Regions from separate parts of the Methylobacterium sp. AC433 genome, predicted to be linked through region 3. Evidence: predicted binding sites of a transcription regulator. Region 3 holds the regulator's gene; each other region holds the start of a gene.

Region 1 (7,829 bases), on a different contig from region 3:
AGCAGGTCGGCCATCACCGTGCAGTCGCGCGGGTTCGCCTCCCAGGACCAGTTCGTCCAGCGCCCCTTGGCGCGGCCGATCCCGAGCCGCTGCATCAGGCCTCGGAATTCAGCCAGCGTCCCGGTCGGCTGTCCCGCGGCTTCGCCGAGCAGGCGCCCGAGATAGGAGAGCTCGTGGGGGGCCTGCCCGGCGGTGGCGCTGAGGTAGACCGTGAACGCTGCCGCGTCCGCGATCTGCCGGCAGACGAGGCTCTGCTGGGCGTAAGGATTCCGGAGGCGGTGGCTCTCATCGAAGACCACCAGCGGCCAGGTGCGCTTCGGCGTGCCGTGCCGGGCGAGCGCGTTGTTTTTGGCCCGGGTCGAGCGCCGGTTGCCGGCCGGGGGCGGCGCCATCAGCGCCTTGGTGCGCTCGTAGTTGGTGAGCGTCACCGCCTTCTCGCCGAGCCCCGACAGGGCGATGGTGCGTCGCCATTGCGGCATCGCGCCCTTGGGGCAGACGATGAGGACCTCGCGCTCGGGCATGGCCGCGACCGCGCTCCAGACCGAGAGGGTCTTGCCGAGCCCGGTCATGTCACCGAGTAGGAATCCCGTCCGGCCCGCGGCACGCGCGGATAGGATCGCGTCGCGGGCCGAAACCTGGTGCGGACGCGGCACGAGGCGGTCGCCGAAGACCATCAGGCGGCGTTTCCCGGCGCGCGGAATCGAGGAGACTTAATTCTCGTCGCGGCCTTGCAAGCCTGCTCGCGAAGTCTTGGGCCGACCCTCACCATCTTTTGAAAACCTTGGAACTGTTCAGGTTGTGCTTTTGTTAAGGGGTCATCTCGGCGCGCAGTCGGGCGCCCCCACCCGGAGACATCGATGCCGACGATCCCGCTCTCCGCCGCCGCGCGCGCCGCAATCGCCCCTGCCTTCGGACTGATGATGCTCACGCTGCCGGCGAGCGCCCAGAGCGCCGATGGCGGCCTGTTCGACCTGCTCTTTGCCCCCGCCCGGCCGGTGCAGCAAGTGGCGCCCGCGCCCGCACCGGACTTCGACTACCAGCAGGCCCGTCGCTCGATTCGGCGCGTTACCAGTCGCCCGCGTCCGAAGATCCGCTACGCGGCGCTTCCGAAATCCGAAGCGCTGCAGATCAAGGTCACCGACCGTCAGACGCCCCTCGACATGAAGGCCGGCCCGGCGGCCGCCTTCATGAAGGATGAGACCCTTCGCCCGGGTGACATCGTGGTGATGAAGGAGGGCGCGAAGGTCTTCGTCGGCCGGCCCGACGACCGTCACACCGCCCGCGATTTCGAGAGCATCGGCCGGTCCGATTTCGTCGACCGGCGGACCCGCAACCAACTCGCCGCGATGATGCTCCCGATCGGCGCCATGCCGGCCGACCAGGCTCGCAAGATGATGGCGCAGGCGCACAAGGTCATGCCCGCCAGCGTCGACCAGACCGTCAAGCCGGAGTTGACGGCGATGCGCATCATCAACCCCTGGAAGACCAACCCCTAGGCCGATCAGGCGGCCCGGACCGTGACCAGGAAACCATCCACTTCCTGGCGCAGGGCGGCGGCCTGACGGGCGAGGTCGCTCGCGGCCGTGAGCACCTGGGCCGAGCCGTTGCGGGCGGAGTCCGCCGCCTCGCGGACGCCGACGATGTGCCCGGACACGGCCCGGGTTCCCTCGGAGGTGAGGACGGTGTTGCGGGCGATCTCCTGGGTGGCCGATTCCTGCTGATCCACCGCCGCGGAGATGTCGCCCGAGATCCGGCCGAGACGCTGGATGACTTCCATGATCCCGCCGATCGCCGTCACAGACGCGTCCGTCGATTGCGAGATCTCGAAGACCTTGGCGCCGATCTCCTCGGTGGCCTTCGCGGTCTGGGTCGCCAGGCTCTTCACCTCCGCGGCGACGACGGCGAAGCCCCGCCCAGCCTCGCCGGCCCGCGCCGCCTCGATGGTGGCGTTGAGCGCCAGCAGGTTGGTCTGGGCCGCGATGCTGGTGATCAGACCGACGATCTCCCCGATGCTGCTCGCCGCCTGCGCCAGGCGGTTCACGTCCTCGGCCATCCGGGCGGCATCGCGCTCGGCCTCGCTCGCGACCGCGCTCGAGGCCTCGACCCGGTTGCCGATCTCGCGCACCGAGGCGCTCAGCTCTTCGGTGGCGGCCGCCACCGTATCCGCCGTGGCCGCGGTCTCGGCCGAGGCGGCGGCCACGGAGCCGCTGAGGGATGCGGTGTCGCTCGCAGCCTGCGTCAGGGCATAGGCCGCGGTCTCCAGCTGGCTCGAGGCCGCCGAGACCGCCTCGACGATGCCGCTGGCCTGAGCCTCGAAGCGATCGGCGAGCGCTTCCATCTCGGCGCGCCGGGCGGCCGCGGCGTTGGCGGTGACGTGGTCCGCCTCGGCGGCGATGCGCCGACGCTCGGCCACGCTGGCCTGGAAGTCGACGGCCGCCGCCGCGATGGCGCGGACCTCGCGGGCACCACGCCGTGGGATGGTGCCAGCCTCCTCGCCACGCCCGATCGCCGTGAGCGAAGCGGCGATCCGGGTCAGCGGGCGGGCGATGGCGGTGCCGAAGGCGAAGGCGAGGCCGCAGGACAGGCCCAGGGTCGCGAGGCCGACGGCCGTCCAGAGCATGACGCTCCTTTCGGCCTCGGCCCTGGCGGCTCCGGCGGCCACGCCGAGATCGGCGGTGAGTCGGTCCTCGATGGTCTTCAGGGCGTCGATGCGCTGGGTCGCGAGGCCGAACCAGGCGGGGGCGTCGGTGAAGGCGAGCGCGTTGCCGGCGGGCGTATCGAGAACGAGGCGGCGCAGGCGGTCGACTTCCCGGGCGGCGGGCGCGGCCTTGCCGGAATCGAGGAGCGCGGCCTGCGCCGGCTCGGCGCCCAGGCGGAACAGGGATTCGTAGAGGGTCTGGCCGGCGCTGAGGCCCGCCAGCCGCTCGTGGCCGGACAGATCGATGCGGCCGGCACCGAAGATCGCCGAGGCGGCGGCCCGTTCCTGTCCGGCAAGTTCCTTGAGCGCCAGGAAGGACGAGTAGGAGGCGATGCGCGCGGCAAGGTCCGCACTGGCGGCGACCTGGGAGACTTCGCGCACGAGATCGAGCGCGTTGGCGATCACGCCCGAATACAGCCCCATGTTCTGCGCCGGCGTCCGGCCAAGCGCGTCCACCGCGATGCGATGGGGACCGATGCCGGAGAGCTGCTCGCTGAGCGCATCGTGGCGTCGGACGACGCCGGCTCCGACGGCGGCGAGATCGAGGCCGCCCTGACCCTCTTCCAGAGCCTTGTGGGCGGAATCGGTGCGCAGGCGCTGGGCGTCGAGCTCGGCACGGAACTGGGTGCCCTTGGCGCCGAGATAGAGGCTGGACGCGCCGCGCTCGCGCTGAACCTCGTGCACCAGGGCACTGATGCGACCCGCCATGCCGACGAGCGCCTGCACGTTCGTCATCCGGGTGCGCATGTCCATCCGCTCGGTGACGGCAAGTCCCACGACCAGCGCGAAAGCGAGGCAGGGTGCGAGCGCGACCAGAAGTATGCGCGTGCGGAGCGACGTGAACAGACCGGTAGACATGGAGCGAGACCTGCGTGAAATCGTTGCCGACACTGTCGACGTCTCCGGTAAAAGTTGCGTTTCGCCGCTGCCGCATGTTCATTTTTTGATCAGAGATCTTAGATTTTGGGCAGATTTGCTGCAAGAACCTGTGTCGAGACATCCTGTTGCGTGCCTGATTCGATGCGGCCCTCGGTTTCGGGATCGCACCCGTCCCTTCGGCGATCGTGCTCGGTCGATGCATCCTGCGCTGTCGGCGATCCGGGTTCCGGAGAAGCGTCGCAGCGGCTGGGAAATCTGCGGATGTCTTCGCACCGTCCCCATTGGCGGACGCGCCACGCCGTTCGAAAGCCTCGCGATGTTGTCCGCGTACGCATTTTGTTCTAGCTGAGGGGCGGATATGCGCGGCGCGCGCCTTGCCCGACGCGGTGGCGCGCCCGACATGCCGCGGGGGCTCCGGTCGAGTCCTGCCGAGTTCCGCGCCGCAGACGTTTCCGAAGAGACTCCATGGCCAAAGCCAAAGCCGCCGCCAAGACATCGCAAGCCGAGGCCGAGCGGGTCGAAGCCAAGATCGAGGCGCTGTTCGACGGCGCCCGTGATGCGCGCGTCATCTCGGTGCGGGGCGCCCGAGAGCACAACCTGAAGAACATCGACCTGACGATCCCGCGCGATCGGCTCGTCGTCTTCACCGGGCTGTCCGGCTCCGGCAAGTCGTCGCTCGCCTTCGACACGATCTATGCGGAAGGTCAGCGCCGCTACGTCGAATCCCTTTCGGCCTATGCGCGCCAGTTTCTCGAGATGATGTCGAAGCCCGACGTCGACCAGATCGACGGGCTCTCGCCGGCGATCTCGATCGAGCAGAAGACCACCTCGAAGAATCCCCGCTCGACCGTCGGCACCGTCACCGAGATCTACGACTACATGCGCCTGCTCTGGGCGCGGGTCGGCATCCCTTACTCGCCGGCCACGGGCCTGCCGATCGAGAGCCAGACGGTCAGCCAGATGGTGGACCGGGTTCTCGCCCTGCCGGAGAAGAGCCGCCTCTACCTCCTGGCGCCGGTCATCCGCGGTCGGAAGGGCGAGTACCGCAAGGAGATCGCCGAGTTCCAGAAGAAGGGCTTCCAGCGCCTGCGTGTCGACGGCGAGTACTATGCCATCGACGACGTGCCGAAGCTCGACAAGAAGCTGAAGCACGACATCGACGTGGTGGTGGACCGGATTGTGGTCCGGGCGGACATCGCCGCGCGTCTGGCGGATTCGTTCGAGACGGCGCTGGACCTCGCCGACGGCATTGCCCTGATCGAGTTCGCCGACACGCCCGAGGGCGAGACGCCGCGCGAGGCGATCACCTTCTCGTCGCGCTTCGCCTGTCCCGTCTCCGGCTTCACCATCGCGGAGATCGAGCCGCGGTTGTTCTCGTTCAACAATCCCTTCGGCGCCTGCCCGACCTGCGGCGGCATCGGGCACGAGATGCGGATCGACCCTGAACTCGTGATCTCGGATGCCAAGCTGAGCCTGAAGCGTGGCGCGGTCGGCCCCTGGGCGAAGTCGACCTCGCCCTATTACGGCCAGACCCTCGACGCGCTGGCCCGCCACTACGGCTTCAAGACCACGGTGCCCTGGGGCGACCTGCCGGCGAAGGCCCGCGACGTGGTCCTGTACGGCACCGGGCCCGAGGCGGTGCGCTTCGCCTACGACGACGGGATGCGGGCCTACGAGGTCAATAAGCCGTTCGAGGGCGTCGTCCCGAACCTGGAGCGGCGCTACAAGGAGACCGAGAGCGATACCTCGCGCGAGGAGATCGCGCGCTTCATGAGCGAGACGCCCTGCGCCACATGCAGCGGCAAGCGCCTGAAGCTCGAAGCCCTGTCGGTCAAGATCGCCATGCAGGATGTGGGCGAGATCACCGCTCTCTCGGTGCGCGACGCCCACGCCTGGTTCTCGGACCTGCCGGGCAAGCTCACCGACAAGCAGAACGAGATCGCCTACCGGATCCTCAAGGAGATTCGCGACCGCCTGACCTTCCTGATCGATGTCGGGCTGGAATACCTGACGCTGGCGCGCGGCTCCGGCTCCCTCTCGGGCGGCGAGAGCCAGCGCATCCGCCTCGCCTCGCAGATCGGTTCCGGGCTCACCGGCGTTCTCTACGTCCTCGACGAGCCGTCCATCGGGCTGCACCAGCGCGACAACGAGCGCCTGCTCGGCACACTGAAGCGCCTGCGCGACCTCGGCAACTCGGTGATCGTGGTCGAGCACGACGAGGACGCCATCCTGCAGGCCGATTACGTGGTCGATGTCGGCCCGGGGGCCGGCATCCATGGCGGCCAGATCATCGCCCAGGGGACTCCCGAGGAGGTCCTGAAGAATCCGGCATCGCTCACCGCCAAGTACCTCACCGGCGAGATGAGCGTCCGTGTCCCGACCGCACGCCGCAAGGGCCGCAAGGGCAAGCTCAGCCTCGTCGGCGCCCGCGGCAACAACCTGAAGAACGTCTCGGTGGAGATCCCGCTGGGCACCTTCACCTGCATCTCCGGCGTCTCCGGCGGCGGCAAATCCACCCTGATCATCGACACGCTCTACAAGGCGGTGGCGAAATCCCTGAACGGCGCCCTGGAGCATCCCGCACCCTTCGAGCGGCTCGACGGTCTCGAGCACCTCGACAAGGTCATCGACATCGACCAGTCGCCGATCGGCCGCACCCCGCGCTCCAACCCGGCCACCTACACCGGCGCCTTCACGCCGATCCGCGACTGGTTTGCCGGCCTGCCGGAAGCCAAGGCGCGCGGCTATCAGGCCGGGCGGTTTTCGTTCAACGTGAAGGGCGGGCGCTGCGAGGCCTGCTCGGGCGACGGCGTCATCAAGATCGAGATGCACTTCCTGCCGGACGTCTACGTCACCTGCGACGTCTGCAAGGGTCGTCGCTACGACCGCGAGACCCTGGAGGTGAAGTACCGCGACCATTCCATCGCCGACGTGCTCGACATGACCGTCGAGGAGGCCGCCGACCTCTTCAAGGCGGTGCCGACGATCCGTGAGAAGATGGAGACCCTGGCCCGGGTCGGCCTCGGCTACGTCAAGGTCGGTCAGCAGGCCACCACGCTGTCGGGCGGCGAGGCCCAGCGCGTGAAGCTTTCCAAAGAACTGTCGAAGCGGGCCACGGGCCGCACGCTCTACATCCTGGACGAGCCGACGACGGGGCTGCACTTCCACGACGTCGCCAAGTTGATGGAGGTGCTCCACGAACTCGTCGATCAGGGCAACACGGTCGTGGTGATCGAGCACAACCTCGAAGTCATCAAGACCGCCGACTGGGTGATCGACATGGGTCCCGAAGGCGGCGACGGCGGCGGCGTCGTCGTGGCCGAAGGAACGCCCGAGCAGATCGCCAAGTCGCGGGCGAGCCATACCGGGCGATTCCTGCGCGACGTCCTGGCCCGGCGCCCCGCCGCTGCCTCTGCGAAGGGCCGCGCCGCCGCCGAATAGCTCTCCGGGGCTCCGCGATACCCGGCGATTCGCCCGGCCGGATCGAACGCGAGGCGTTTCGCGGCGCATCATTCGGCCGAAACGCGTGCACCGGACGGTCCTGCCTGCCCAATGGCCCGGACGCTCTTGCCGGATTTTCCCACCGCGGAACCGTAACCATAACAGCCTGAGTGTTCAGCGGTATTTTGCCGTGAGGGCTTCCGAAAGCGGCGTGTTCGGCTCCGCCAACCTGCTCAAAAGGTTAACAAATCCTTCCGCGGCACTGCATCGAAAATGCGGCTTTTGCGCAACGGTGCGGGTCGAACTGCCCCGTTTCCAAGCATTCCGCTGTCCTTCCGCGGCGTCCTGTAGAATAGTTCTCGACGTTGAGACTTGAGAACGGGCCGCAAGGGGGGCCGCCGGACCAACTGCAAACAAGCTGCGAACAAGCGGCGCATCGGCAGAATGGTTCGGATGGCTACGCGGCGGACGCCTGAAATCCTTGGGAAGGAAGAGTAAAAATGTCGAAGAACTGGCTCGTCGCCGGAGCGCTCGCGCTCACGGCCAGCATGACCGCCACCGCATCCTACGCGCAGTCCACCACCGTTCCGGGTGAGCAGGTCGGCCTGGCCACCGGCGCGCCGCTGCCCGAGGGCATCTATGCGCTGAACACCTTCGTCTATCAGAACCGCGACCGGCCGTCGGCCGTCGACGCTGGCGTCAACGTCCCGGTACTTGTCTGGTCGACCCCTTTCGTGCCGTTCGGCGGCCGCGTTGAGCTGCTCGTCGCTCCCCCGACCGTGTTCGTGTTCGGCAAGGACAGGGGCGGCAA
Region 2 (7,829 bases), on a different contig from region 3:
ATTATAAAGTCTTCGGATTCGCGGGGGGGTATGTCGGCGTCGACATCTTCTTCGTCATTTCCGGCTTCCTGATGACGCGGATCATCGCCGGACGCCTGCGGGAGCACCGGTTCGGATTCCTGCAATTTTACGCCGCCCGCTTCGATCGTATCGTACCGGCATTGTTCGGCCTGTGCCTGACCCTGCTCATATTCGGGATCGTTCTCCTCGATCCGCTCGCGCTCAAGCAGTTGTGCCGGCATATCATCGGCTCGCTCGGCTTCTACTCCAACATTCAATACTATCAGGAAGCCGGGTACTTCGATCGGCAGAGCGATCTGAAATGGCTGCTGCACACGTGGTCGCTTTCGGTCGAGTGGCAGTTCTACATCCTCTACCCTGTGGTTCTCGCGGCCGCACGGAAAGTCGCGCCGAGCCTGCGCCTGTTGCGCCTGCTGATCTGGCTCGGCTGCGGAGTGTCGTTGGCCCTGTGCATCGTGACGCCGTTGGCCTACCAATCGGCGGCGTTCTACCTCTTGCCGACCCGTGCCTGGGAAATGCTCGCCGGCGGCCTCGTCGCGCTGCACCCGGTCGTCTGGTCGCGCGAGCGGACGTCGCGGGCGCTCCAAGTCGCGAGCCTCGCCGTCCTGCTGTTCTGCATCGTCGGCTTCGATGCCTTCATGCCCTGGCCCTCCTATCGGGCCACGCTGCCCGTGGCGGCGACCTGCCTGTTCCTGCTGGCAAACCGGTCATCATCGCGGCTGATCGCGTTTCCGGCCGCCCAGCTCCTCGGAGACTGGTCCTACGCGATCTACCTGTGGCACTGGCCCATCGCGGTCGCGATCCATTACTTCTCGCTGCCGGTCCCGCCCGTCGCTGGAATCGGTCTCCTCGTCCTCATGGTCCTGATGGGCCGGCTCGTGCAACGGACGCGGTTCGCCGACATGTCCTGGCAGGGCAGCGGCCGCCTCGGTCTGATCGTGATGATCGGGGCGGTTGCCGGTTTGTCCGGCTACGCCGTGCGCCACCAGGGGCTCCAGGAGCGTCGGCCGGACCGCGCCGCGGTCTTCGCGGATCTCGCCGCGGCCAGTTCGGACTGGGCATTCCCCGCACATTGCGAGCGGCTGGAGCAGGATCGGGTGCTGCGGGGCTGCCAGCAGCCGGGAGGGACGCGGGGTGACGTCCTCTTCCTCGGAGACTCGATCGCCGAAGCGATCTATGGCCGATGGGCTGGGCGCGAGGGCATCGCCCGCCCGAACCTGACCTTCGTGACTCAGGGCGGTTGTCCGATCCTGCCCGGTGCCAAGCGCCGCGGGCCGGGGGACGTGTGCGGGACCTTCCTCGATCATGCCCTGACGCTGGCGGAGACGGGGGCGTATCGGCGCGTGGTCGTCACCTCCTTGTGGTCGGGCTATTTCCGCCCGGCAGAGACCGTCTGCTTCGTCGAGGGCGACCGCTGCGCGGATTGGACGGCGGAGACCCTGCCCGGTCAGCTCGATGCGTCGATGGGGCGCCTGAAAGAACGGCTGGAGCGGGTGCGGCGATCCGGGGCGGAGGTGGTCATCCTCCTCACCTATCCGTTCAGTAACGTCGACCTTCCTCAGGAACTGGCGAAGCGCCTGTACCTGGGGCAGGACACGACGGACGTGCAATCCATCGATCTGGGACGTTTCCGGCGGCTCAGCCAGCCGATCCACGACCGGCTGAGGGCCGTGGCGCAGGAGATAGGCGCGGAGGTGCTCGAACCGGCCCCGTGGATGTGTGAGGGGGACATCTGCCCGGCGGCGACCGCCGCGATGCGACCGCTGTATCGCGATCAGGTCCACCTTCGGTGGAGCGTCATCCAGGGCCGGCAATTCGACTTCCTGGATCGCCTCGTGCGCCCCTTCCCGCAGGAGATGGCCCGTCCAGGCGGCGAGTGACCGATGCCGCCGGGGACCCGTCCGGCGCACCGGGTGACCGGTCTCACGCCGTCAGGATCCTTTGTTGAGGCTCGCGCTGATGTAGTTGTACATCGCGCCCGTCTGGTCCGCGAAGTACCGCATCGCCGTCACGATCACGAGGAAGATCATGGCCATGATCAGGCCGTACTCGATCGCCGTCGAGCCGGACGTGTCATCGAGGAAGCGCCGGGTCAGGTCCTGGAGACCATATCGCGTCCGAGAGTTCCGCCGACTCCTGGAGTGTTCGATGTCCAGTTCGGTCATGGCCCCGTGACGTCTTTCGCCGAATTCGCTCTGGGGAGAGGATACGAAACCTTCCTTGCGGAGGACTTAAGCGGATCGTCGAAGGTTCGGCTCGCCCTAGGGAAACGCCCTCGGGCCGCCGGACGGTGCCGGCGGCCCGAGCGACCCGATCAGGCCTTGCCGGATTCCTTGCGCAGGGCGTCGATGCGCTGGGAGGCTTCGGCCTTGTCGAGATCGGGATCGAAGGCCTCCGGGTCCTTGGCCTCCTCGGACAGGGTCTTCAGGTAGGACGCCTGCGCGCCGGTCATCGGCTCGCCGCCGGTGGTCCACTGGCTCGGATCCTTGATCTGGTTCGAGACGTCCTTCGGGTCTGTCTTCGGGTTCTCGTCCGCCTCCGACCCGAAAGTCTTCGATTCGGAAGCCTTGGACTTGGATGCCTGGGTGCTGGCCATGATGGTTTCTCCAGTTCACGAAATGTTCTGGTGAACGCGGGGCCTGCGGACCGGTTCCTGATGCCGGTCCGCGGCGGGAGCCTTGTCCCGCGGTCAGTTGTCTCACGGAGCCGGCGGCGCGCGCCCGGCGGCGGTTCCGACCGCGACGGTCGTGCGGGGACGGGATCGGCCGGACCGATGGCTCCGGGCCGCGGCATCGGCCCCGCCGCGAGACTTGACGGGTCGCGACGGGGCTGGAACATGTCAACAACGCTGACGTAAATCGAGGTCGCCCCGGACGTGACTGCCCACGCGATGAGAGATGCCGAGGCCGACGCGCCGCCCGCCTCCGGCTCCGGCTCCGGCGACGACCTCATCGAACTGCTGTTCTTCGCCTACCGGGATTTCGTCGGCGACCCCGACCGCATCCTGGCCCAGTACGGCTTCGGCCGGGCGCATCACCGGGTGCTGCACTTCGTCGACCGCTATCCGGGTCTTACGATCGCCGAACTCCTGGATATCCTGCGCATCACCAAGCAGAGCCTCAACCGGGTGCTGAAGGATTTGATCGAGCAGGGCTACATCGCGCAGAAGACCGGCACCAGCGATCGGCGCCAGCGGCTGCTGTTCTGCACCGCCGCCGGGGCGGACCTGGCCGGCGACCTCATGCGGGTCCAGAGCCGGCGGGTGGCGCGCGCCCTCGCGGCGTCCGAGCGCGGCGGCGAGACGCCCCTCTCCGCCGAGAGTTTCCTGTTCGGCATGATCGAGCCGGACGCCCGCGCGGCCGTGCAGCGCCTGATGTCCCGGCGCGCCCGGAGTGTCGCCTGATGGCCATGGCCGGAGCCCGCGCGAATACCGACCTGCCCGACCACGCGCCGCACATCCTCGTGGTCGACGACGACCGCCGGGTGCGGGAGCTCCTGTCGCGCTTCCTCTACGAGCAGGGGTTTCGCGTGACCGCCGCCGGCAACGTGCCGGAAGCCCGCACCAAGGCGCAGTGCTTCGTCTTCGACGCCCTGGTGCTCGACGTGATGATGCCGGGTGAGAGCGGCTTCGACTACGCCCGGGAGGTGCGCCAGACCTCGCGCGTTCCGATCCTGATGCTGACCGCCCGCTCGAATCCCAACGACCGGGTGATGGGCCTGGAGATCGGCGCCGACGACTACCTGCCCAAGCCCTTCGAGCCGCGGGAGCTGATCCTGCGCCTGTCGAACATCATCAAGCGCCGCAGCGAGGCGGGGAGCGGGCGCGCCCTCGCCCACGACACGGTGACCTTCGGACCCTTCGCCTACCGCATCGACCGCGGCGAGCTGCGCCGCGAGGACGAGGTCATCCGAATCACCGAGCGCGAGCGGGAGATCCTCACCATCCTGGCCCAGGCCGCCGGCGCCAACGTCGAGCGCGAGGCGCTTGCCGGAAGCGGCGGCCTCGCGGCCGAGCGCAGCATCGACGTGCAGATCAACCGCCTGCGCCGCAAGACCGAGGTCGATCCGGCCAATCCCCTGTTCCTGCAGACGGTGCGGGGCGTCGGTTACCGCCTCGCGGTCGATTGAGCCCATGGCCGCCACCGGCCTCCTCCAGCGCACGGCGACCCGCCTCGCCGCCCTGCCCCGGCCCGGACGGATGTGGCGGCTGGTCAGCCGCGCCATCGGCGACGTCCTGCCCAAGGGGCTCTATGCGCGCTCGCTGATCATCATCATCGCGCCGGTGGTGCTGCTCCAGTCGGTGATCGCCTACACCTTCATGGAGCGCCACTGGCAGCTCGTGACGCGCCGACTCTCCTCGGCCGTCACCGCCGACGTCGCCGCGCTGATCGACATCTACGAGAGCTATCCCCAGGACAAGGATTCCGAGACCCTGACCCGGATCGCCAACGACCGGCTCAACCTCGACGTCGACATCCTGAAGGGGGCCAAGCTGCCGCCGGCGGGACCGCGGCCGTTCTTCTCGATCCTCGACGAGGCGCTCTCCGACGAGATCCGGCGCCAGATCCGGCGTCCCTACTGGATCGATACCGTGGGCCGCTCCAGCCTGATCGAGATCCGGGTCTCGATTCCCGATGGGGTGATGCGCGTCACCGCCCGGCGCAGCATGGCCTACGCCTCGAACTCGCACATCTTCCTGCTCTGGATGAGCGGCTCGTCCCTGGTGCTGCTCGGCGTCGCCATCCTGTTCCTGCGCAACCAGATCAAGCCGATCCTGCGGCTGGCCGCCGTCGCGGAGAGCTTCGGCAAGGGCCGCGAGATCGAGTTCCGGCCGCGCGGCGCCCGCGAGGTCCGCCAGGCCGGCCACGCCTTCATCGAGATGAAGCGGCGCATCGAGCGGGCGATGGAGCAGCGCACGACGATGCTCAACGGGGTCAGCCACGACCTGCGCACCATCATCACGCGGTTCAAGCTCTCCCTCGCCCTGGTCGAGCAGACCCCCGAGGTCGAGGACCTGCAGCGCGACGTCGACGAGATGAGCCGGATGCTGGAGGCCTATCTCGCCTTCGCCCGCGGCGATTCGGGCGAGGTGGCGGTGCCCACCGACATGCGGGCGCTCCTCGAGGATCTGCGCACCGACGTCGAGCGCCTCGGCGCCCATGTCGAGGCCGTGGAGATGGAGGACCATCCGCAGCTGACCCTGCGGCCGGACGCCATGCGGCGCTGCCTCTTCAACCTCGCGGCCAATGCCGCCCGCTACGGTGAGACCGTCGCCATCACCGGCCGGCGCGAGGCCCGCGCCTTCCTGGTCTCCATCGACGACGACGGGCCCGGCATCGCGCCCGAGCAGCGCGAGGAGGTGTTCAAGCCCTTCGTGCGCCTCGACGACGCGCGCCAGGATGCCGGCGGTTCCGGCCTCGGGCTCTCCATCGCCCGCGACATCGCCCGGGCGCATGGCGGCGACGTCAGCCTGCACGACAGCCCGCTCGGGGGCCTGCGAGCCACGGTCCGGATCCCGGCCTGATCCGGGCTCATCGATCGCAGGCAAGCGTGGACCGCAGGCAAGCGTGGCCGATCCGTCTTCGATCCGTCTTGGCGCCGGGGGCGGGGCGATGCTATGAGGAGCGCAGCAAACGCCACAGGGGCCGGTGAGCCGGGTCCGACAGAGGTTGAGAGACCCGCCGATGAACAGCCCGCTGACCCCCCTCCTGATCCTGCTGCTCCTGCCGATCACCGCCATCGGCGCCGTGCTCTACACGGATGCGGGCATCGAGCCGGCGCTGTTCTACGCCACCGTGAAGACCTTCGTGGTGCTCTTCATCGTCGCCGGCGGCCTCTGCTTCGCCGCGAGCCGCCTGGCCGCCCGCAGCGAGGGCTGATCGCACCCTCGAACAGTCGAGTGCAGACGAGAAGGCCCGGACCGAAAGGTCCGGGCCTTCTCGTTTCGCGCGTCCGCCGGCGGCCTACTCGGCGGCGATGCGCGGCGGCAAGAGCGGCTTCGGGTCATTGGCCGTGTGGGTCGGCGGCAAGGCGAACGCGCCCTCCGTCGGCTCGTCGACCGCGCCGACGAAGCGGCCGAAGGCGCGCACGAACAGCCGCGAGAGGTCGTCGACCAGGATGAAGATCGCCGGCACGAAGACGAGCGACAGGCCGGTGGAGACGATGAGGCCGCCGATCACCGCGATGGCCATGGGTGCCCGGAACTCGCCGCCGATGCCGAGCGCCATGGCCGAGGGCACCATGCCGGCCGCCATGGCGATGGTGGTCATCACGATGGGCCGCGCCCGCTTGCGGCCCGCATCCACGATGGCGGTGACCCGGTCGACGCCGCGGGCCATCTCCTCGACGGCGAAATCGACGAGCATGATGGCATTCTTCGTCACCACGCCCATCAGCATCAGGATGCCGATCACCACCGGCATCGAGATGGGCTTGCTGAAGATGAGCAGGCCGAGGATCGCGCCGCCGATGGAGAGCGGCAGCGAGAACAGGATGGTGAGCGGCTGCAGGAAGTTGCCGAACAGCAGCACCAGCACGCCGAAGACCATCATCAGGCCGGCGCCCATGGCGAGGGCGAAGCCCTCGAACACCTCGCCCATCACCTCGGCATCGCCCGTCTGCCGGATGGTGACGCCGGGCGGGAGGTCCTTGGCGGTGGGCAGGGCGAGCACCGCACCGATCAGCGCCCCGAGCGCGTCCGAGCCCTCCATGTCGGCCTCCAGGGCGACGCGAACGGCGCGGTCGTAGCGGTCGATGGCGGTCGGGCCGCGCCCGAGGCTGAGATCGGCCACGGTGGAGAGCGGAACCGCCGCGCCGCCCTTCACCGGAACCTTGAGGGTCTCGATCTGCGAGAGGTCGCCGCGCAGTCGCTCGGGCAACTGCACCCGGATCGGCACCTGCCGGTCGATGGTGTTGAACTTGGCCAGATTCGCCCCGATGTCACCGATCGTGCCGACCCGGACCGTCTCGGCGATGAGGTCGGTGGAGACCCCGAGATCGGCCGCGACCCCGGCCTTCGGCCGGATGCGGATCTCGGTGCGGTCCAGGGGCGCCGTCGAGAGCACGTTGACGAGATGCGGCACCCCCGCCGCCTCGCGCTGGAGCCGGGCCGCCGTCTCGGCCACCACCACCTTGTCCGGGCCGGAGACGATCAGGGTGACGTCGCGCTGGCCGCCCTCGCGCAGGGCCCAGAACCGGATGTCGGGCACGTCGTGCAGGATCGACCGGATCGCGATGTCGACCTGCTTCTGGGTCCGGTGACGGGTGTTCTTCGGGGTGAGGTTGATGGTGAAGGTCGCGAGGCGGACCTCCTTCTTGGCGGGCAACTGGCGGCCGCCATCGACGAAGACGCTGCGCACCTCCGGCAGGGCGCGGATGCGCTCGACGAGGCCGTCGGTCACCTGCGTGGTGTCGGACAGGCGTGCGCCCGGCGGCAGCTCGACCACGAAGATGGTGCGGGCGGCGTCCTCCGCCGGCAGGAAGCCGGCCGGCAGCAGGCCGGTGGACAGGATCGAGCCGGCGAAGCAGGCGAGCCCCAGCACCAGGGTGATGAACTTGTGGCGCACGGACCAGGCGACCACGCGGGTATAGCCCCGCATCACCGGGCCCTCGCGCCTGTGGTCGGGGCCGTGGTCGCGCAGGAAGTAGGCGGCCAGCAGCGGCGTGATCAGGCGGGCGACGAGGAGCGACATGAACACCGCCGCCGCGATGGTGAGGCCGAACTGCTTGAAGTACTGGCCCGCGATGCCGCTCATGAAGGAGACGGGGGCGAAGATCGCCATGATCGTCGCCGTGATGGCGATGACGGC
Region 3 (7,829 bases):
CGGCAAAGTCGAGGTGCGGCCGGTGCCCGAAACCGCGGACCGGCAGTTTCGCCTCGCCGCCGCCGTCGACGCGGCGCGGAACGCCCTGACGCGCCGGATCACGGATGCCAATGGCGGGCAGGCCGGAGCCGTGGCGGCAGCCCTCGTCACGGGCAAGCGCGGGCTGATCAGCGGCGAGACCAACGATATTCTGCGCGCCGCCGGAATCTACCACGTCGTCTCGATCTCCGGTTTGCACATGGTCCTGGCGGCCGGCGTGGTGTTCTGGCTCGTGCGTGCGCTGCTGGCCATGCTGCCGTACGCAGCGTTGCATTGGCCGATCAAGAAGCTCGCGGCGATCGTCGCCATGGTGGGCGTGACGGCCTATTGCGTCTTCTCCGGCTGGGACATCGCGGCCGAGCGGTCGCTGATCATGACCCTGGTGATGCTCGGCGCGATCCTGGTCGACCGGCCGGCCCTCAGCATGCGGAACCTGGCGATCGCCGCCCTGATCGCCCTGGCGCGCGAGCCGGAGGGGCTCCTCGGCCCGAGCTTCCAGATGTCGTTCGGAGCGGTCGCCGGCCTGATCGCCTGCGCACCGCTGATCGGCGGCCGCGGGCTGCGCCGCGATGGGATCGGCCTGCTGCCCCGCGCTTTCGCTCTGCTGACCACGGCGATCGTCGGCACCCTGGCGACGACCCTCGTCGCACAGATCGCCACGGCTCCCTTCGCGACCTATCATTTCCAGACGATCCAGCCCTTCGGGCTGGTGGGGAATGCGCTCACCCTGCCGCTGGTCTCCCTGGCCGTGATGCCGTCGGCCGTCCTCGGCATCCTCGCCTATCCGTTTGCCCTGGATCAGCCGGTCTGGTGGGCGATGGGCCTCGCTGTGCGAGGGATGCTGACGATCTCCACCTGGATCGCGGGCTTCGGGCACGCGGTCGTGGTGATTCCGGCGTTCGGGGCGGGTGCTCTCGGTCTCATGGCATCCGCGCTGATCGTCCTGACCCTCCCGGCCTCGTCGTTGCGCTGGCTCGGCCTGCTTCCGGCGGCAATCGGCATCGCCTGCGCGGCCACTCCGGATCGCCACGACATCTACATCGATCGCGAGGGGGCGGGTGCGGCGATCCGGGACCGCAGCGGGCGGCTCGCCACTCTGGGGCGGCCACCCTCCTTCGTCCTCGGGCAATGGCTGAAGGCGGATGGCGACGGCCGCAAGGTGGAAGACGTCCCAGCGTTTCAGGGGGCGCGCTGCGATCGCCTCGGCTGCACCTTGATCACGCCAGACGGCCGCGCGCTCGCGCTGACCACCGACAAGCGCGCGCTCGGGGAGGATTGCGCCAGGGCCGAGATCCTGATTTCCCGGCAATCCGCCCCTCCAGGCTGTGCCGCGCCGATCATCGTCGACCGGAATTTCCTGCAGTCACACGGCGCGACGTCGATTCGCCTCGCCCGCGATGGCCCGGTACGCGCGACGGCCAAACGTTTTGGTGACCTCGTCCCCTGGCGCGCGAATTCGTCACGAAAACCAACGGAAGCGGCACCGGCCCCATCGGACCTGTTCAGCCCGCCGACGCCGCGAGCGGCGCCGGACCGAACTGGCGATCCGTCGGATTCGTCCGGTGACGAACCGGACGGCGAGAGCCTTCAGTAGCGACGAACGAGGCTGACCAGGCGCCCCTGGATCTGGACCCGGTCCGGACCGAGCACGCGGGTCTCGTAGGCCGGGTTCGCGGCTTCCAGGGCGATGGATGAACCGCGCCGACGCAGGCGCTTCAGGGTCGCCTCCTCGTCGTCGATGAGCGCCACGATGATGTCGCCGGTATTCGCGGTGTCCTGTTTACGGATGACCACGAGGTCCCCGTCGAGGATTCCCGCTTCGATCATCGAGTCGCCGCGCACCTCCAGGGCGTAATGTTCGCCGCCGGCGAGGAAGTCCGGCGACATCGTCACCGAGTGACTCTGCTCCTGGATGGCCGAGATCGGCGTGCCGGCCGCGATCCGGCCCATCACCGGGATGGTCACCGCCCGGCCGCTCTCGTCAGTGGCCTGCGTCGTCGGCAGGCGGGACACCGAGGCACCCGCCGGCAAGCCCTTGCCCTTGCCACCTTCGACCACGCTAGGCGTGAAGCGGCGCACCTCGGGAGCCGGAGCGGCGCGGGACGCGCCCGCGTTCCCGCCCAGGCTCTCCGGCATCCGGATCACCTCGATGGCGCGCGCCCGATTCGGCAGCCGGCGCAGAAAGCCGCGCTCCTCGAGGGCCGTGATCAGGCGGTGGATACCCGATTTCGACTTCAGATCGAGGGCGTCCTTCATCTCGTCGAAGGACGGAGGAACGCCGCTCTCGCGCATCCGAAGCTGGATGAACTGGAGCAGGTCCAGCTGCTTACGCGTCAACATGCGGGACACTCTTCGTTAGCGCCACGAAGCGCGGCGGATGGCACCAGAAACAAACCACGAACACATTAAACGTTCCGTAAGTGTTCTGCAAGGGTTCCTGTCAAGAGCCCTCGAGGTGCCGGGGATGGCCGGAACCGCGCCGTGGGCAGATCCCTTCACGGATGCCCGTTGCCGCGGACGCGTCGGGGCCCTGGCCCGATCGGGAGCGGCCTGTCGCGGACGACGGTGTGGTGGCGCTACGACGTCCGGGTCCGTCCGCTGCGGGGCTTGGCACCGGGGGCCTCGCCCCCCGCCTCGGTGGAAACGCGGGGATCCTGCCAGAAGGTGTCGAACAGGCGCTGCATGGCGCGCGCGTTTTCCTGCTGCACCTCCAGGCCGGTCTGGAACATCTGCTGCATCACGTCGAAGGGGGCGTCCGCAGCAGTCTTGTCCGGTGCATCGGCCCCTGGCCGTGACGGGGCCGTGAGCCGGGGCGGCGTCGGGCGCGCCCGCGCCTGAGGCGGCGAGGGCGCGGGACTCGCGGCGGAGGCACCCGATTTCAGGAACGCCTCCATCATCTCCGACCAGGCGTTGGGGGGGAAGCCGAAGGGATTCGCCTCGGCGCGCGAGGCCGGCGCAGGCGCAGGCGCCTGGTTGATCATGACGTGGACGATCCCCGCCACCACCATACCGGCCATGACCGGCAGCATCTGCTTCAGGGCCGGCATCGCGACGCCGCTGACGGTCGCCGCCTGCTGCAGCACCGCCTGGCTGAGATGTGGCGAGCCGAACAACTGCTTGACCAGCATGTCCATCTGCGGCGTCGCGCTCGGTGCCATGGGGGCAGTCGGCCCCACGAGGTTGAACAGGTGGGCGAAGCCGGTGGGATCGTGAGCGACGTTGCGCTGCAGGCCCATGGTCAGCGCCGGCATCAGAGCCTCCATCGCACGCAGGCCCTGTTCCGGCGACAGGCCGAACTGCCGTCCGAATCCCTGCGCATTGGCGCCCGCCTGCGCCTGGAGAATGTCGAACAGATTGAACATGGCGGCCTCGCGGACGAACAGCGGCTTTCCCGGCTAACGACCCGGGGCGCGCCCCGCGAATTCTGTCGCATCCGGGTAGCACTGACCAGCCCAGGCGCCTCAGGACTGCCCGATTCCGCGCCGACGGGAGCCCGCATCAACCTATTTCTTGCCCCGGATCCGCCGATGCGCTTCTCCGCGCCCCTGATCGAGGCGCGCCTCGTGCGTCGCTACAAGCGCTTCCTGGCCGACATGGAACTAGGCGACGGCTCCCTGGTCACCGCCCACTGCCCCAATCCCGGGGCGATGCTGGGCCTCGCGGTTCCGGGCGCGCGCGCACTCGTGTCCGAGACCCGGAGCCCGACGCGCAAGCTGGCTTTCTCCTGGGAACTGGTGGAGGCGGACCTGCCCGGCGGGCGGCAATGGGTGGGCGTCAACACGATGCGGCCGAACGCCCTGGTGGCGGAAGCCTTCGCGGACGGCAGCCTGCCGGTGCTCGGCGGCTACACCGTCCTGCGCCCGGAAGTCCGCTACGCGCAGGCCAGCCGCGTCGACTTCCTCGCCACGGGCGAGGAAGTGCCGCCATGCCACGTCGAGGTGAAGAACTGCCACCTGATGCGCCGGGCCGGCCTCGCGGAGTTCCCGGATTGCGTCGCCGCTCGCAGCGCCCGGCACATGGCGGACCTGGCTGCGGTTGTGGAGGCCGGGGGCCGCGCGATGGTCGTCATCGTGGTGCAGATGTGGGCCGACCGCTTCGACGTGGCCCGGGACCTCGACCCAGTCTTCGACCGGGCGTTCCAGGCCGCACGGGCCGCTGGCGTCGCCGTGCACGCCCATCGCTGCCGCATCGGCCCCGGCGGGATCACCATCGCCGACGCCATCCCGGTGCTGTAGGACGCCCGTCTCCGCGAAAGCCGGCTCGGTAGAGGGGGGAACGACGCGCCGTCAGGCGGCCCGCTCGAAGATCAGGTTGAGGCGCGTGCGGGCGATCCGGCGATAGCCGTGCTGTTCCAGGAGGGCAGGCAGGTCGATCTGCCACTGATCGGTGCCGTTCTCGACGATCAGCAGGCCCGGCCTGAGTGCGGCCGGGGCCGCCCGCAGGAACGGCTCCAGGATCAGGTCCTCGGCCCCTTCGACGTCGAGCTTCATGGCGTCGATGCGCTCGATCCCCTCGCCGCGGGCGAGATCGAGCAGCGGCAGGGCCGGCACCCGGATCTGCGCGCCTTCGTTCGTCCCGACGATCTTCAAGCTCGATTCGCCCCGGTTGCGCGGATCGACGAACAGGGTGAGTTCGCCGGCCTTGTCGGCGACGGCACAGGCCACCGCCTTCACCGTCCCGAACGGATTCTGAGCGATGTTGTAGGTCAGGCGGTCGAACACGTCCGGCTGCGGCTCGACTGCGAGGATGCGCGCGCGCGGCCCTGCGAAGGCTGCCACGAACAGCGCATAGGCCCCGATATTCGCGCCGATATCGAGGAAGGTGCAGCCCGGCTGAAGCTTCGAGCGCAGGAGTTCGCGCTCCTCCGGATCGAAGAACTGCGGCGTGAAGAGCACCTTCTTCTCGCAGTTGTTGTTGTAGGGGTAGAGCCGCATGCGCGCGCCGTAGCGCTCGACGTCGAGGGGGGCGCCCCGCAAAAGGCCGATCGCCACCCGGCGCAGGAACAGGGCGAGGCGCCGGCCCGCCCAGCTGGCGTAGGAGATCCGCCCTGTCTGCTGGGCGATGCGGGCGACGAGGCCGGTGGGAGCGTAGGTGCCGTAGGGCTGCGTGTCTTTCATCGTGCCTGCTGATGCCAGCGCGCGGGCGCGGCGGCAAGCGAAGGCGACACGAGGCCCTGGCCCGAAGTCGATGCCGGACGTGCCCCCTCAGCGCGCGGACGGAGAGCGGCGATAAGCTGCACCACCCGTCCAGCCCGAGAAATTTCCTGCAAGCTGGGACAAATCCCCGAGAGCGGCCTTCCGAGGCCAAAGCTGTTCCATTGTGGCAACACCACGACTGAAACCAGTATGGACGGGGCTAGATTGCCTTAAAAGTAGGCGCATGCACAAAGGATAGCTTTGCCGTAGCGGGGAACCTTTGAGAACGTCGCCATAACGCAGATTCCTCCGCAGAGTTCCCCATGACCATGCACCGCTCGCTCCTCGCCCTCTCAGCCGTCCTGCTGTCGTCGGTCTGTGCCTTCGCAGCCGACATCCCGGCGAAGGTGCTGGCCGTTCCGGCTCCCCCGGCCTCCTGCAAGGCCGAGATCACGTTCCCGGCCTATGGCGGCGTGATCAAGCAGAACCCGAACCCGGCCTGCCTGACGCTCGGCGCCTTCGGCGACATCTACGTCGGCGGCGCGGTCACGGGCTACTTTTACACACAGCCGAACCAGTACACGTTCTCGCCCGCCCCCTTGCCGAGCGATCGCGCCGGTCGCGTGGACGTTTCGAACCTGATGGGCTTCATCCAGAAGGCTGACGGCCCCTTCCAGTTCTACGCCGCCTTCGGCGCCTACTCGATCCCCGGTCTCGGCCTTCCGATCTACGGCACGTTCGACCAGACGGATCTGCTCTACTCCCCGGTTCCGATCGCCTACGGCAAGTACGTGATCAACGATAATTGGTCGATCCAGGGCGGCCGCATGCCGACCCTGATCGGCTCCGAGCTGCCCTTCACCTTCCAGAACCTCAACATCTCGCGCGGTCTCCTCTTCGGCCAGGAGAACGTGATCAACCAGGGTGTGCAGGTGAACTACTCGGACGGCCCGTGGGCGGCCTCGTTCGCCGCGACCGACGGCTTCTATTCCGGTGAAATCAATTGGGTCACCGGAGCGATCACCTACAAGATCGACGCCGCCAACACGATCGGCATCAACGGCGGCACGCACTTCTCGAGCTTCACCAATTTCGACCTCGCAGACCCGTTCGGTCGCCGCGGCCTGCGCTTCCAGTACGCCACCCCGGTGTCGCTGCAGAACAGCAGCATCATCAGCGCCAACTACACCTACGCGGACGGTCCGTGGATCGTGACGCCGTACGTGCAGTATACCAACGTCGAGCGGAACGCCGTGCTCGGCCTCGCCGGTGCCGAGACCTTCGGCGGCGCGCTCCTCGCCAGCTACGCCTTCACGGACAACTTCGCTCTCGCCGGGCGTGTCGAGTACATCACGCAGAGCGGCAACCGTAACAACCCGTTCGGGCAAACCTCGGTCCTCTACGGTCCCGGCAGCTCGGCCTTCTCCTTCACAGTGACCCCGACCTTCACCTTCGACCGCTACTTCATCCGCGGCGAATTCTCGACCGTGCAACTCTACGACATCAACCCCGGGTTCGGGTTCGGCCGGAGCGGCCTGAAGACCTCCCAGGAGCGCTACATGCTGGAGACCGGCATCACCTTCTAATCTGATCTGAGGGTCCGGTTCGAAGAAACGCGGCGGCAGGGCGACCTGCCGCCGCTTTCATTTCCGGGAGGCCGTCAGGCGGGGGCTTCCGTCCGCGCGCCCGGCGGTCCAAGGAGGCAGGCATCATGCCCCGACCGATAAGGCCCGAGCCCATGCAGAGCTTCGATTCAGACGGTGTCACCCTCGCCTATATCGACGTCCCGGCCGTGGGCGGGTCGGGCGATCCGATCCTGCTGATTCACGGCTTCGCTTCGAATCATGCGGTGAACTGGGTCAACACCCTCTGGGTCCGAACCCTGACCCAAGCCGGCTATCGCACCATCGCGTTCGACAACCGGGGGCATGGCGAGAGCCAGAAGCTCTACGATCCGGAGGCCTACGGAGCCGACCTCATGGCCCAGGACGCGCGCCGCCTGCTCGACCATCTCGGGATCGAACGCGCCGACGTGATGGGCTACTCGATGGGCGCACGCATCGCCGCTTTCCTTGCCCTCGACGCGCCGCAGCGCGTGCGCTCGCTGCTCCTCGGCGGCCTCGGCCTGCACCTCGTGGAAGGCAAGGGCCTGCCGGATGGGATCGCCGAAGCCCTGGAGGCGGAAACCGGCGCACGTGCGCCGAACCCGACGGCCGCCGCGTTCCGCACCTTCGCCGAGCAGACGAAGAGCGACCTGCGGGCGCTCGCCGCCTGCATGCGCGGTTCGCGCCAGGCCCTGTCGCGCGCCGAGGTCGCGGAGATCCTGACACCCACCCTGGTCACGACGGGCACCTTCGACACGGTCTCGGGCTCTGGTCCGGCACTGGCGGCCTTGTTCCCGAACGCCACCGCTCTCGAACTGCAGAACCGCGATCACAGCACGGCCGTTGGCGATCGCGGCCACAGGACGGGCGTGCTCGATTTCCTGTCCCGGCGCCCCTGACGGGACGCCCACCGCTTCAGCTCTTCAGGCGGTAGCCGGTCCGGAAGATCCAGGTCACGCCGGCCAAGCACAGAACGAGGAAGACCAGCGCCATGGCGAGGCTGATGCCGACGCCGACATCCGAGGTGCCGAAGAAGGCCCAGCGGAAGCCG
Region 4 (7,829 bases), on a different contig from region 3:
CTGAGGCTGCCCCCTTCGCCTATGAGGGGCTGGACCGGGTCATCCACGAGAAGGCTCGCCTCGGCCTCCTCACCTCCCTGATCGCCCATCCCAAGGGCCTCGCCTTCGGCGACCTCAAGCGGCTCTGCGGGCTCACCGACGGCAATCTCAGCCGCCACCTCCAGGTTCTGCAGGAGGCCGGCCTCGTCGAGATCCGCAAGGGCTACGACGGCAACCGGCCCCAGACCACCTGCGGCCTGACCGCCGCCGGGCGCAGCCGTTTCCTCGACTATCTCGCGGTGCTGGAGCGCGTGGTGCGCGACGCCGCCGAGGCGGCCGAGCGCGCCCCCGAAGCCGCGGCCCAGCCGCAGCCGGCCTGATCCGTCCGCAGGCCTCGCCACTCTCCGACGCCCAAGATCCATCCTCCATTTGCCAGGAAACTTTACAATGCAAAGCACTCTGCAGGACCGAATTCATGTCGGCATCATCATGGACGGCAACGGCCGCTGGGCGACCGAGCGCGGGTCTCCGCGAGTGGCCGGCCACAGGGCCGGTGTCGCGGCGACCCGGCGGGTCGTCGCGGCGGCGGCCGGGGCCGGCATCGGCACCCTGACGCTCTACGCCTTCTCCAGCGACAACTGGCGCCGGCCGCCGGACGAGGTCACCGGCATGATGGGATTGCTGCGGCACTATCTCCAGACCGAGGCCGCGCGCCTGGCGCGGGCGGGGATACGCCTCAGCGTGATCGGCCGGCGGGATCGCCTGCCCGAGGGCCTCGCCGAGGCCATGGGCCGGGCGGAGCACCTGACTTCGGCCGGCACCGGCCTGCACCTGCGCATCGCGATCGACTATTCCGGCCGCGCCGCGATCCTGGCGGCGGCGGGCGCGCTGGCGGGCACGTCGGTGGAAACCGGCACGCCATCGGCCGCCGCCTTCGGGCGGGCGGTCAGCGGCGAGCCGATCCCGGACGTCGACCTCGTGATCCGCACCAGCGGCGAGCAGCGCCTCTCGGACTTCCTGTTGTGGGAGAGCGCCTATGCCGAGCTGCACTTCACGTCCACGCACTGGCCCGATTTCGGTCCGGAGGACCTCGCCGCCGCGCTCCGGGCGTTCTCCGGCCGGACCCGCCGTTTCGGCGGTCTCGCCGCGCCCGCCCGGGCCGCCTGAGACCCCGGGCTTCGGGGCCGGCAGCGCGGACGAGCCCTCGAGGCGCGCGGGGCGGGCGGCGCCCTCCTCGGTGCGCGTGCTCAGCGCCTGAGGTCGAGCGCCGTGCAGGGATCGAGGCGCGTGCGGGACGCCGCGGGGCCGATGGCGCCCGTGGTCTCGGGATCGGTGGCCGGGATCCGCGCCTCGCGCTGGCGATCCGGACCGCGCTCCACGGCGCGGGACAGGTAATGGGTGGCGCCGAAGGCGCACACCGCGACGACCAGGCCGACCTTGATCGCCCAGGGCAGCAGGGTCGCCGGGCGCGGCGGTTCCGCCGCCCCGCGCCCGAACTCCATCCTCGCCTCGCGGGCGAGCGCGTCCGCGGGCAGGTCGAGAGGGGGGCTAGGCAGGAGCATGGGCGCGATCGTCCGTCTGGCGGCGCGGACCCTGGCCGCGCGTCCCGAAGTCTCGCCCGTCATGGTTAAGGAGGACTTGCGCCAAGGGCGCTTCGAGACGGCGCCGCCCCGCGCCGGACGGCAATAAAACGTGAGATCGACCCGCAATCCGGCACGATCCTGCAGGCAATTGGGATCTGAAGAAAGTCTTGCGGCAGGTCTTGATTTCAACAGGTGAGGCCCAATGCCGGGATCACTTGTCTCTTGAGGATGTGCGTGATGGCACCGACGCACAAAGCTCGAAATGACCGATCGCTAACCTTTACCCTTCTTTGACATCTGGGGGCCTAATAGGTGGCCTTGTTGCAGGAAAGCGACAGACCTCGCGTCGGCCAGGGACTACAAGCGCGCCGGCTCTCGCCAACCAGGACCAGGTTAAACCCATGAAAAGACTGCTTCTCGCCTCCACCGTGCTCGCCGGCCTGACTGCCGTCGCTTCGGCCGCCGATCTTCCGCGCCGCGCGGCTCCCCCGGTGTTCGTGCCGGTGCCGGTGTTCACCTGGACCGGCTTCTACGCTGGTTTCAACGCCGGCTACGGCTTCGACGCCTCCAGCAACAGCCAGCCGACCGTCATCGGCGTGAACGGCGCCAGCACCCTGGTCCTGCCGGGCACCACCGCTGCCATCGCGTTCAGCAACGGCCAGAGCAACGACGGCTTCGTCGGCGGTGGTCAGGTCGGCTACAACTACCAGTTCACCCCGGGTTCGGGCGTAGTCATCGGTGTCGAGGCCGACGCCCAGTACGTCGACTTCGGTCGTGAGCGGAACCGCTTCTCCGCCACCGGCCCGCTGGCCGCCCAGCAGGTCTTCAACCCGGCCGGCGTCTCGGGCCTCGACTACTTCGGCACCGTGCGCGGCCGCCTCGGCTACGCCTTCGACCGCACCCTCGTGTACGGCACCGGCGGCTTCGCCTACGGTTCGGGCGGCGGCCGTGACTTCGGTCTGACCAACAGCAGCCGCGACGACTTCCAGACCGGCTGGGCTGCCGGCGGCGGTATCGAGTACGCGCTCCCCACCGACTCGTTCCTGAACTTCTTCAAGTCCTCGGCCGTCACGCTGAAGGTCGAAGGCCTGTACGTGAACCTCGACCGCGGCAACCGCAACAACGGCGTCTTCGCGGTCAACAACGCCGGCCAGGAAGTCAGCGTCACCAGCCCGGGTGTCGTGCTCGTCAGCGGCGGCCGCCAGGTCCGCGACACCGAGTTCGCCGTCGTCCGCGCCGGCCTGAACTACAAGTTCGGCTCCTACTAGGATCCGAACGGCCGCCCGCGCGACCGATCCGGTCGCGCGGGCTCGGGCCAACGAGAAAGCCCGGCCTCGCGGCCGGGCTTTCTCGCGTCTGGGGTCCTGTCCGAGCGCCCGTCGATCGCCCGCTTCTCCGGAATGCCGAAGGCGCGGGCGAGCGCGTTCTCAGATGTCGAGCTCGGCCCCGTCGGCGAAGGCGGCGCGCTCGGAGATGAAGGTGAAGCGGGCCTCGGGCTTGTTGCCCATCAGCCGCTCGACCGCGTCCCCGGTGGAGTCGCGGGCCTCGTCCAGCACCTCGACCCGCAGGAGCGTGCGCTTCTTGGGGTCCATGGTGGTCTCCTTCAGCTGCGCCGGCATCATCTCGCCGAGGCCCTTGAAGCGGCCGATCTCGACCTTGCCGTTCTTGAAGACCGTCCGGATCAGCTGCGCCTTGTGGTCGTCGTCGCGGGCATAGGCCGTCTTGGCGCCCTGGCTGATCCGGTAGAGCGGCGGGATCGCCAGGTAGAGGTGCCCGCGGTCGATGAGCTTGGGCATCTGCCGGTAGAAGAACGTGATCAGCAGCGAGGCGATGTGGGCGCCGTCGACGTCGGCGTCCGTCATGATGATCACCTTCTCGTAGCGGAGGTCCTCCGAGCGGTAGCCCGTGCCGGTGCCGCAGCCGAGCGCCTGGGTCAGGTCCGAGATCAGCTGGTTGGCGCCGAGCTTGTCCCGGCTCGCCGAGGCGACGTTGAGGATCTTGCCGCGTAAGGGCAGGATCGCCTGGGTGGCGCGGTCGCGCGCCTGCTTGGCCGAGCCGCCGGCCGAATCGCCCTCGACGATGAAGATCTCCGAGCCGGCCATGCCCGCCTTGGAGCAATCGGCGAGCTTGCCCGGCAGGCGCAGCTTGCGGGTGGCGGACTTGCGGGCGACCTCCTTCTCCTGGCGCCGGCGCAGGCGCTCCTCGGCCCGGTCGATCACCCAGTCGAGGAGCTTGTTGGCCTGGCCCGGGGAGGCGGCGAGCCAATGGTCGAAGGCGTCGCGGATCGCGGTCTCGACGATGCGCGAGGCCTCGACGGTGGCGAGCTTGTCCTTGGTCTGGCCCTGGAACTCGGGCTCGCGGATGAACACCGAGAGCATCGAGGCGCAGGTCGCCATGACGTCGTCGGTGGTCACCGCCGTCATGCGCTTGGCCTGGCCGACGCGCTCGGCATGCTCGCGCAGGGCTCGCAGCAGGGCGACGCGCAGGCCGCTCTCGTGGGTGCCGCCCTCGGCCGTCGGGATGGTGTTGCAGTAGGAGGCCGAGACGCCGTCGTCGGTCACCATCCAGGCGACGGCCCATTCGAGGGAGCCGTGTCCGCCGGGCTTGGTGATCTTGCCCGAGAAGATCGCGTCGGTGACGAGCTCCTTGCCCTCGAGGTCGCGGGCGAGATAGTCGCGCAGGCCGCCGGGGAAGCGGTGCACGGTCTCGGCCGGCACGTCGTCGAGGCCTTCGAGCAGGGCGGGCGCGCAGCGCCAGCGGATCTCGACCCCGCCGAACAGGTAGGCCTTGGAGCGCGCCATCTTGAACAGGCGGCGGGGGTCGAACTTCAGCGCCCCGAAGATCTCGGCGTCGGGGTGGAAGCGCACGCGGGTGCCGCGCCGGTTCTGCACCCGGCCCACGGTCTCCAGCGGCCCCTGCACGTGGCCGCGCGAAAAGGTCTGGCGGTAGAGGGTCTGGCTGCGGGCGACCTCGACCTCGAGTTCGTCCGAGAGGGCGTTGACCACCGAGATGCCGACACCGTGCAGGCCGCCCGAGGTCTCGTAGACCTTGGAGTCGAACTTACCGCCCGCGTGCAGGACGGTCATGATGACCTCGAGCGCGGACTTGTTCGGGTATTTCGGATGCGGGTCGACGGGGATGCCGCGGCCGTTGTCGGTGACGATGAGGTGGCCGCTCTCCTCCAGCTCCACCTCAATGAAGCTGGCATGGCCGGCCACGGCCTCGTCCATGGAATTGTCGATCACCTCGGCGAAGAGGTGGTGCAGGGCGCGCTCGTCGGTGCCGCCGATATACATGCCGGGGCGGCGGCGCACCGGCTCCAGCCCCTCCAGCACCTCGATGGTGGAGGCGTCGTAGCCGGCCTCCGCCGAGACGGGCGGCGGCGCGAGCGGCGCCACGGCGGCCTCGAGCTTGCGGCGCTCGGCGGCCTTCGGCGCGGGCGCCTTGCCGCCGGCGAATAGATCGCGTGCGGGGTCGCTCACCGGAGCGCCTCGCGCGGGTGATGGTGAGGCCGCGGGCTTCGCGGGCCGGATCGCAGAGGGAGACCGTGCAGCATTCGCCTTCATCCTCTCACCATACCGGAACAAACCGGAAACAGAAAGGGGTTCCCGCCTGGTGGAGCAGGGGCCGGAAGCCCCCGCCGCACAGGGCGTACCACCCCATGACATGGTATGGATGTGGTTAAGAAGGCCTGACGGTGGCGTGATCGGTGGATCGTTGCGGAACGCGCGTCCCTCCCGCGCCCCGCCTCAGGTCCCGACGCGGCCGCCGCCGCGGCGGGTGATCGTCAGCACGGCGGGCCGGGGCGGCATCGACGGGTCGAAGTCGGGCCAGCGCGTGGCGGGCGCCTCGAAGGTGGCGGGCACCGCCTTCGGGTCCTCCTCGTCGGCCTCGCCGGGATGCTGGACGGCGACGAAGAAGGTGGTGTCGTCCGGCGTGAAATAGGGGCCGCACATCTCGGCGCCGTCGGGCACGCGGAAGAAGTGCTTGCCGGTGCCGCGGCCCGGCCCTTCCGTCTCCACCGCCCAGATGCCGTCGTTGCGGCCGGTGCGCGAGGGCGCGTTGCCGTCCGTGGCGACCCAGAGCCGGCCGAGGCCGTCGACCGAGCAATTGTCCGGCATGCCGAACCAGCCGTTCGCCGTGGTGGCCGACGAGAAGGTGGCGCCCACCGCCGCGACGCTCGGATCGCCGCAGCGGACCAGGATCTCCCAGGTGAAGCCGGGGGCGGCATGGTCGCCGTCGTCGGGGGTGAGCTCGACGATGTGGCCGAAGCGGTTGTCGGCGCGCGGGTTGGCGGCGTCGACCTGGTCGGCCTTGCGCTTCCCGTTGTTGGTCAGCATCACGTAGACCTTGCCGGTCTTCGGATTGGCCTCGACGTCCTCGGGCCGGTCCATCTTGGTGGCCCCGAGGCGGTCGGCGGCGAGCCGGGCGCCGATCACCACGTCGGCCTGGCCGTGGAAGCCGTTCCCGGGCGTCAGCGGCCCCTGGCCGAACACCAGCGGCAGCCAGGTGCCGCGCCCGTCGGCGTCGAAGCGGGCCACGTGCAGGGTGCCGGAATCGAGGAGGTCGCGGTCGCCGCTGTCGGCCCGGCCCTCGGTGACGAACTTGTAGACGTAGTCGAAGCGCTCGTCGTCGCCCTGGTAGATCACGTACTGGCCGCCCTTGGCGACGATGCCCGCCGCGCCCTCGTGCTTGAAGCGCCCCAGCGCCGTGCGCTTCTTCGGGGTCGAGGTCGGGTCGAACGGGTCGATCTCCACCACCCAGCCGAAGCGGTTGGGCTCGTTGGGCTCCTTCGAGACGTCGAAGCGCTCGTGGAAGCGGCCCCAGGCATAGGCGCTGGCCGGCAGGTTGAACCGCTTGTGGTTGGCGGCCTCCGGCGAGCTCTCGGCCAAGGCGCCCGAGAAGTAGTAGTTGATGTTCTCCTCGCAGGTCAGCCAGGTCCCCCAGGGGGTCGTGCCGCCGGCGCAATTGTTGATCATCCCGAGGACCGCCCGGCCGCCGGGATCGGCCGCGGTCCGCACCCGGTCGGTGCCGGCGGCCGGGCCGGTCAGGACCATCGGCGTCGCGGCCGTAAGGCGGCGGGCGTAGCGCGAATCCGGCACCACCGCCCATTTGCCGTCCTGCCGGCGGATCTCGATGACCGAGCCGCCATGGGCCGCCATCTCGATGTCGACGAGTTCCCGGGTCATGCCCTTGAAGGCGACGGCCTTGATGTCCTGGCGGCCGAGGCCCGGGAACATCAGCTCCTCGTTGGTGTATTCGTGGTTGACCACGAGGAGGCCGTGCGCCGCCGGGTCGGCCGCCCCCGGCATAGGAAAGTAGCCCACGAAGTCGTTGTTGTAGCCGAACTGCTGGCTCTGCGCGGCCGCCGTCTGGTTGCGCGGGTCGAAGGCCGGCGCGCCGGGCAGCACCGGGTCGCCCCAGCGGATCAGGATCTCGGCGTCGTGCCCGGCGGCGACGTGATGGTGCGCGTCCGATCCGGCCTCGATCTCGGCGAAGGGGAAGCGGGTGTCGGGGGCTTCGGCGGCCTGCGCCGCCCCGGCGGCCAGGGCGCGGGGCGTCACCACCGCCGCGATGGCGCCGACGCCGAGCAGCCCGCGCAGGAGGTCGCGCCGGTCGAAGCGCGCCGCGACGATGTCGCCGAAGGTCGGGTTGGCGCTGCCGTTCGACCCGCGATCCTCCGCCGCCTCCGCGGCCTGCGAGCGGGTTCGCGTCGGTTCGGTCATGCGTCGGGTCCGTGAAGGCGGGTGGCAAACTCTTCCGCTAGCCGGCACGCATGGCACCGGTGTGACAGCGCCCTCGGTGTCAGAAGCGGTAGGCCGTCCGGCAGGCGCCCCAGTGCCGGCCCTGGACGCGGATGGGCGCGTCGACCTCGCGCACCATGACGATGCGGTCGCCGACCTCGCGGCGATAGACCTGGACGGTGGCCGGGCGGGTGGAGCGCGCCGCGGTGATGCCGGTGCGGTCGTCGAAGATGCGCCGGTTGCGGCTGTGGGCGTTGTTCCAGACGGGGTCGCCGGGCCGCTGCGGCTGCGACACCGCGCGGTTGTGCACCGGCACGTAGCCGTTCCGGTCGGCCACGATGCAGAACATCATCGCCGGGTCCTCGGCGAGCGGCGCCTCCAGCACCGGGCGCAGCAGGCGCTCCAGGGCCTCGACCGAGCGGGTCGTGAACTGGCGCGGGTTGGTGTCGAGCACCGCCACGTAGTCGGTGTCGAACAGGAGGGCGGGGGAGAGGCGCCCGGCGGCGATCTCGGCCTGCATCAG

What was found. The regulator LexA, encoded in region 3, represses DNA repair genes until DNA is damaged. The targets are predictions, from matches to a motif close to TGTTCNNNNTGTGTTCNG.
Region 1: the regulator LexA is predicted to act here: its motif matches at 3,904-3,921, upstream of uvrA (excinuclease ABC subunit UvrA).
Region 2: the regulator LexA is predicted to act here: its motif matches at 2,630-2,647, upstream of AC0IWM_RS16680 (DUF3072 domain-containing protein).
Region 4: the regulator LexA is predicted to act here: its motif matches at 5,142-5,159, upstream of parE (DNA topoisomerase IV subunit B).

Annotation. Positions count from the first base shown of each region.
Region 1 is NZ_CEEDBN010000003.1:187,955-195,783, forward strand. Features, by position in the region: gene AC0IWM_RS06875 (DEAD/DEAH box helicase family protein) at 1-674, opposite strand, end outside; gene AC0IWM_RS06880 (hypothetical protein) at 858-1,496, shown strand; gene AC0IWM_RS06885 (methyl-accepting chemotaxis protein) at 1,502-3,556, opposite strand; gene uvrA (excinuclease ABC subunit UvrA) at 4,043-7,018, shown strand; gene AC0IWM_RS06895 (transporter family protein) at 7,519-7,829, shown strand, end outside.
Region 2 is NZ_CEEDBN010000012.1:76,748-84,576, forward strand. Features, by position in the region: gene AC0IWM_RS16670 (acyltransferase family protein) at 1-1,901, shown strand, start outside; gene AC0IWM_RS16675 (Flp family type IVb pilin) at 1,953-2,186, opposite strand; gene AC0IWM_RS16680 (DUF3072 domain-containing protein) at 2,336-2,617, opposite strand; gene AC0IWM_RS16685 (MarR family winged helix-turn-helix transcriptional regulator) at 2,912-3,424, shown strand; gene AC0IWM_RS16690 (response regulator) at 3,430-4,149, shown strand; gene AC0IWM_RS16695 (ATP-binding protein) at 4,220-5,545, shown strand; gene AC0IWM_RS16700 (hypothetical protein) at 5,706-5,900, shown strand; gene AC0IWM_RS16705 (efflux RND transporter permease subunit) at 5,985-7,829, opposite strand, start outside.
Region 3 is NZ_CEEDBN010000013.1:87,534-95,362, reverse strand. Features, by position in the region: gene AC0IWM_RS17520 (ComEC/Rec2 family competence protein) at 1-1,633, shown strand, start outside; gene lexA (transcriptional repressor LexA) at 1,627-2,379, opposite strand; gene AC0IWM_RS17510 (DUF937 domain-containing protein) at 2,616-3,401, opposite strand; gene sfsA (DNA/RNA nuclease SfsA) at 3,567-4,274, shown strand; gene AC0IWM_RS17500 (FkbM family methyltransferase) at 4,326-5,156, opposite strand; gene AC0IWM_RS17495 (outer membrane beta-barrel protein) at 5,498-6,760, shown strand; gene AC0IWM_RS17490 (alpha/beta fold hydrolase) at 6,913-7,677, shown strand; gene AC0IWM_RS17485 (ABC transporter permease) at 7,694-7,829, opposite strand, start outside.
Region 4 is NZ_CEEDBN010000018.1:32,888-40,716, forward strand. Features, by position in the region: gene AC0IWM_RS20425 (hypothetical protein) at 1-4, shown strand, start outside; gene AC0IWM_RS20430 (transcriptional regulator) at 1-359, shown strand, start outside; gene AC0IWM_RS20435 (di-trans,poly-cis-decaprenylcistransferase) at 427-1,146, shown strand; gene AC0IWM_RS20440 (hypothetical protein) at 1,227-1,541, opposite strand; gene AC0IWM_RS20445 (outer membrane protein) at 1,964-2,830, shown strand; gene parE (DNA topoisomerase IV subunit B) at 2,990-5,044, opposite strand; gene AC0IWM_RS20455 (PhoX family protein) at 5,312-7,288, opposite strand; gene AC0IWM_RS20460 (methyl-accepting chemotaxis protein) at 7,368-7,829, opposite strand, start outside.